2 regions of the Halomonas sp. NYA30 genome follow, and region 2 is predicted to be linked to the other one. Evidence: predicted binding sites of a transcription regulator. Region 2 holds the regulator's gene; the other holds the start of a gene.
The links. Region 2 encodes LexA, which represses DNA repair genes until DNA is damaged. Its sites were predicted from a motif close to TACTGTNTANNTANACAGTA; they were not measured.
Positions count from the first base shown of each region.

Region 1: ruvA (Holliday junction branch migration protein RuvA) is a predicted target of LexA. The motif match lies at 1,462-1,481, and genes of this name have one in related genera.

Region 1 is NZ_OZ334477.1:2,292,491-2,295,611, reverse strand. It holds gene ruvB (Holliday junction branch migration DNA helicase RuvB) at 1-717, opposite strand, end outside; gene ruvA (Holliday junction branch migration protein RuvA) at 785-1,393, opposite strand; gene ruvC (crossover junction endodeoxyribonuclease RuvC) at 1,506-2,069, opposite strand; gene aspS (aspartate--tRNA ligase) at 2,146-3,121, opposite strand, start outside.
Region 2 is NZ_OZ334477.1:2,622,174-2,625,294, reverse strand. It holds gene purU (formyltetrahydrofolate deformylase) at 1-127, shown strand, start outside; gene ACWI0H_RS12150 (energy-coupling factor ABC transporter permease) at 152-823, shown strand; gene lexA (transcriptional repressor LexA) at 833-1,513, opposite strand; gene ACWI0H_RS12140 (TetR/AcrR family transcriptional regulator) at 1,783-2,460, shown strand; gene ACWI0H_RS12135 (L,D-transpeptidase) at 2,438-2,974, shown strand; gene nagZ (beta-N-acetylhexosaminidase) at 3,039-3,121, shown strand, end outside.

The DNA.
Region 1 (3,121 bases), 330 kb from region 2:
GTTACCTTTCATCTCTGCGTAATCACGTACACGCCGTAGCAGCCGGTTAGCGATTCGCGGCGTTCCACGCGAGCGGCGGGCAACTTCAATCGCCCCTTCTTGGCTGGTTTCTACACCCAACAATCGCGCTGAGCGAGAAACAATTTCGGTCAGCTCTTCGAGGTTATAAAACTCGAGCCGCTGGACGATCCCAAACCGGTCACGAAGCGGAGAGGTCAATAAACCGGCCCGGGTGGTTGCCCCCACCAGCGTAAAGCGGGGAAGATCCAGCTTAATAGAACGTGCCGCGGGCCCTTCGCCAATCATAATATCCAGTTGGAAATCTTCCATGGCGGGGTAAAGCACTTCCTCGACCACCGGCGACAAACGGTGAATTTCATCGATAAAAAGCACATCGCCAGGCTCAAGATTGGTCAGCATGGCAGCGAGATCCCCCGCCCGCTCCAACACCGGGCCAGAGGTCGACTTCATTCCGACCCCCATCTCTGTGGCAATAATATGCGCGAGTGTCGTTTTACCTAACCCAGGCGGACCAAATACCAACGTGTGGTCCAGGCTCTCTTCACGCAGCCGTGCAGCGCCAATAAAGATTTCCAACTGCTCGCGGACACGCGGCTGGCCAATATAGTCATCCAGCCGCTTAGGGCGAATTGCATAATCAATACGCACCTCCCCCTGTTCGGGCTCAGCGGCGATCAGCCGATCGTGTTCTAGCATAAGTGCTCTTCTTAATAACGATTACAAAATGACAGTGTCGAATTGACGTTTTCTAATGCGAGCTCGCTTAGCCGCTCATGCGTTGGGTGAGCGCGGCTTTAATCAGTGCCTCGGTTGACTGATTAGGGTCAATGTCGGCAAGCATTTTCGATGCCTCAGTCAGCTTGTACCCCAAGCTTACTAAGGCGGCTTCTGCATCGGCAAGGCTATCACGGGCGGATGCTCGGCCATTAGTTGCCTCTAGAGGCAGTAGTGCGTTACTGCCATCTTCCCATGCGGGGAAGCGGTCACGCATTTCGATAATCAGCCGCTCGGCGGTTTTCTTGCCCACCCCCGGAAGTGTTGTCAGCGCCTTGCTGTCATCATCACGCACACAGCGCATAAAGGCGTCTTCATCCATACCTGATAAAATCGCTAACGCCAGCTTGGGCCCCACCCCATTGACTTTGATCAGCGCGCGGAAAAGCGCTCGTTCATGCTCTCTACCAAACCCATATAACAAATGGGCATCGTCACGAATTGTTAGATGAGTAAATAATGAAACGCTTTCACCGACGGCAGGCAGTGCTACCAGCGTATTCATCGAGGTTTCCAGCTCATAGCCTACACCATGAACGTCGATCACAATCCAGGGAGGTTGCTTTGCCAGTAACTGGCCACTTAGACGTCCAATCATAAAGTCGCTCGCACAGGTGTTGAAATAATAAAACAAGAGGGTGAAAACAGACGTTTACTATAAAGCGACTCTGTACAGGTGACCAGTAGTTCAGCCACACGCAGAGCAACCGCTACAGCCGCCAGCGACCGGTAGAGCGACGACGGGCCCGTGTTGACGCGGCGGGTAGGCCATGGCTGCTAAAGACAGAACCACTAAAGGCATGCGTTAATGCAATTGCTAGCGCATCCGCCGCATCAGCCTGGGGAGTAGCGGAAAGCTGCAAAATAGCGGTCACCATATGCTGGACTTGCTCTTTGTCCGCGCCGCCCTGGCCTGTCACCGCCTGTTTAATCTGCCGCGCGGCGTATTCGGCAAGGCTCAATCCATGATTGGCCATGCAGACAAGCGCCGCACCCCGCGCCTGGCCCAGCTTGAGCGCCGAATCAGGGTTTTTGGCCATAAACACGCGCTCAATAGCCACTTGGTTGGGCCGATGCAACCCGACGACTTCGCTAAGACCGGCATAAATCTGTGCCAGCCGTTGTTCTAGCGCCCCTTCCGCCGTGCGAATACAACCACTTGCCACGTAGCAGGGCTTCACACCGACCACGTCGATTACCCCATACCCTGTCACGCGTGACCCTGGGTCAATACCTAGGATACGGACAGGATTAGCAGGCTTTTTCTCATCCATGTCGTCGACACTCGTTGGGGCTTTATACAAAAACACCGACGCCGGGGCGTCGGTGTTAGGCACTTAACCAGCCACGTTATTCGGTGGCTGCTTCCGGCTTGGCCTTCTGGCGTAGACGGATGTTTAAATCTTTTAACTGTTCAGGACTGACTTCGCCTGGGGCATTCGTCATTAAGCAAGCAGCGCTTTGGGTTTTCGGGAAGGCGATGACTTCACGAATAGTCTTAGCACCCACCATCAGCATGACGAGGCGGTCCAAACCAAAGGCTAAGCCACCATGAGGCGGCGCGCCGTACTGAAGCGCATCCAGCAAGAAGCCAAATTTTTCTTGAGCTTCTTCTTCACCAATGCCGAGGATCTCGAACACAGTGCTCTGCATGGTTTGGTCGTGGATACGAATAGAGCCGCCGCCCAATTCGGTACCGTTGAGCACCATATCGTAAGCGCGCGAAAGTGCGCTCGCTGGGTCGGCCTTTAGCTCTTCCGGGCTGCAAGAAGGCGCGGTAAAGGGGTGGTGAAGCGGGCTAAGGCGGCCATTGTCGTCAGCTTCAAACATTGGGAAGTCGACGACCCACAGCGGTGCCCATTCCTGAGTGTAGAGCTCAAGGTCAGCGCCCAGCTTGACGCGCAGCGCGCCAATGGCTTCGTTGACGATACGGGTCTTATCCGCACCAAAGAAGATGATATCGCCATCTTCAGCGCCTACCCGATCGAGCAATTCTTCAACGATATTTTCCATGAACTTAACGATCGGCGACTGCAGACCCTCAAGCCCTTTAGCGCGCTCGTTGACCTTGATCCACGCCAAGCCCTTGGCACCGTAGATGCCGACAAACTTGGTGTATTCGTCGATCTCTTTACGCGACAGCTTAGCGCCACCGGGTACTTTCAGCGCCGCTACACGACCATCATCCGCGCTGGCCGGGCCAGAGAAAACTTTGAAATCGACTTGCTGCATCAGATCGTCGACATTGGTCAATTCTAGCGGAATACGTAGATCCGGCTTATCAGAGCCGAAACGATCCATCGCTTCCTGCCAGGTCATACGCGGG
Region 2 (3,121 bases):
CCATACCCCAACCGATCTAGTCCGCTTTGGGCGTGATGTTGAAAAAGCCGTTCTCGCACGCGGTTTACGCTGGCATCTTGAGGATCGGGTTTTAGTGCATGGCAACAAGACCGTGGTGTTTAGCTAACGCTCGATAATGTGAGAAGCCGCTATGTCGTTCGCACAAAGTGTACTGGCGCCCTGGGCGCTGATATTCACCTCGCTACTCTCGTTAGGCGTAGTGGTGTGGGCTCTTTGGCGGCGGCCCTGGCAAGTGCTACTGGAAGACACTGCTCTTCAGCACCGTTGGTTAGGCGCAACGCTGGCAGTGGCGCTGATGTGGCAGCTACGCGCTCAGGCGGTCGACTGGCTAACGCTGCATCTCGTCTTTACGGTATTGATGACACTCGTGTTTAAAGCGCCATTAGCGCTGATCAGCAATATACTCATTAATGTGGCAATGGTAATTATCGGCCGCAATGAGTGGACGCTACTGGGGGCGAATGTACTGGTAACGGGCATTGTTCCGGCTGCCATTATTGGCACAGTGTGGCGGCTGGTAGATCGCCGCCTGCCGGATAACCTGATGGTGTTTCTATTTGCCTGCGGATTTTTTGGGGCGGCGTTGGCAACATTAGGGGCAGGGCTGGCTGCCGTGCTGCTGATCATCGTGGCAGGTACAGACCCTAACGCTATCTATCTTGCCCAGGAGTATGCTCGCTTCTTACCTCTACTAATGCCTTCAGAGGCGTTTATTACCGGGATGCTGCTGAGTATTCTGCTGGTCTATCATCCTAATTGGGTGGCCACCTTTAATGACCACCGCTATATCGACATGCAGTAGCGACGGTGGTTAGCCCAGTGCCTGGCCATTACCGCCACGAATAACGCCAACGCCGACACCTTCGATATCGAGTGACTGTGAACGCAGGTCGATTTCAATGGGCGCAAAGTCTGCATTTTCCGCAAATAGCGTTACTTGGTGGCCCTGGCGTTTGAAGCGCTTAACGGTTACTTCATCATCCAGGCGCGCAACGACAATCTGGCCATCGCGCACCCGCTCGGTACGGTGAACTGCCAATAAATCACCTTCTAAAATACCAATATCCTTCATCGAAAGGCCCCGCACACGCAGCAGATAATCGGCTTTAGGAGTGAAGTACTCGGCTGGCAGAGGGCAGTAACGGTCAATATGCTCAGCCGCTAGGATAGGGCTCCCGGCGGCTACTTCGCCAATCACAGGCAGCCCAGCAGGCGAGGCTTCAATATTGGCAGCTGGCAACGCACTTGCGGTGCTGTCTACTAACTCCTGGGGCTCTTGATTGGGTAGGCGAATACCGCGTGAAGTATTGCGAATAATGCGAATAGCGCCTTTACGCTCGAGCGCGCGCAGGTGCTCTTCCGCGGCGTTAGGTGAGCGGAACCCCAGTGCTTTCGCAATTTCAGCACGGGTCGGAGGGTAGCCAAATTCGCCCATGGTCTTAACAATAAAATCAAATACGTGCTGTTGGCGAGCGGTTAGCGGACGCGACATACCAGACTCCAAAAATAGTGAATAGACAGTAACAAATTAAAAGTCGACTTAATCGATAAGTGGTTAAGTATACAGTATGTTCCTCTGTCCAGTACATGTCTTGTCAACCCCCTCTCTAGAAAGGCCCCCGAATTTTTCCTAATCGTTTTAAACTAAGCTTCTACTCATATAGACAGCCATATTTCATCAGAAAATCAAGCGTTGAGCCCACCAGCGATATGGCATAGTATTTTGCTATGTTTTAAACACTCGTTTCCCCGGAGAGCGGCATGGCTCAATCTGATACGGTAACTCGAATACTCGACACCGCTGAAGTGCTGTTTGCTGAGCGAGGTTTTGCTGAAACATCGCTGCGCAACATCACTAGCAAAGCGCGCGTCAATTTAGCGGCGGTGAATTACCATTTTGGTTCCAAAAAAGCCTTAATTCAGGCCGTGTTTTCACGCTATCTGGACCCGTTCACCCAGCGTTTTCATACTGCGCTTGATGAACTTGAAGCCCAGCATGCAGGGCGCGTTATTCCGTTGGAAACGCTACTCGAAACCATGGCGACCACCGTGCTGGCAGTGCCTGCTGAGCGCAACAGTTTAAAGGTGTTTATGCGCTTGCTGGGCCTTGCCTATAGCCAAGCGCAGGGGCATCTTAGGCGTCATATTCAGCAAGAGTATGGTGATGTGTTTACCCGTTTCACCGAGTTAGTGCGTCAAGCCACGCCCGACTTGCCTGACGCGGAACGCTTTTGGCGGCTACACTTTATGCTTGGTACGGTGATTTTTACGCTTTCAGGCCTTGATGCACTGCGCGATATCGCTGAAAAGGATTATCAAGAGCAGGTCACCGTGCGGGATTTGGTTAGGCGGTTGCGCCCAGTAGTGGTGGCTGCCATGAATGCACCGTTGCCCCCAGCACTTGAAGAAGGAAAATATGCGAACGCCCAAGCTCGCTGAGCTTCCCCCTGTAGAGGACATCTGGTTGGAAATCGATACCACACAGCAGCAGCTACGCTGTTGGCGAGGGCCGAAGGTGCTGCATGAGTGTGAGATATCGTCTGGCCTCGCGGGCGTTGGTGAGCACAACGGCAGTGGCAAAACACCCCATGGTTGGCACTATATAAGAGCCGCGATCGGCAACGGGATGCCTGATAATGCGGTATTTCGGGGTCGTCGCTGGACGGGGGAGGCATTTTCTCCTGCGCTAGCTGAAGCATATCCGAAGCGGGATTGGATTTTGACCCGCATCCTGTGGCTATGCGGACTAGAAAAAGGCGTGAACCGTGGTGGTCAGGTCGATTCACAGCGTCGCTATATTTATCTTCATGGTACGCCCCCTGATCAGCCCATGGGCGTTGCTGCATCCCACGGCTGTATTCGTTTACGCAATAGTGATTTGCTCTATATCTTTTCGTTAGCGTTACCAGGTACCCCCGTTTGGTTGCACGGCGGTCGTCAGTCGTTTGACTAATCTGTTTTGACACCGCTAGACGATCGTCTAGAATCACCGCCTCTTTTTTAATGGACCTATCACGATGACTCAACCGTTAGGCCCGGTCATGCTCGACCTTGAAGGCCCGAAATTAACGGCCGCAGAAAAGCGCTTGCTGCTAGAACC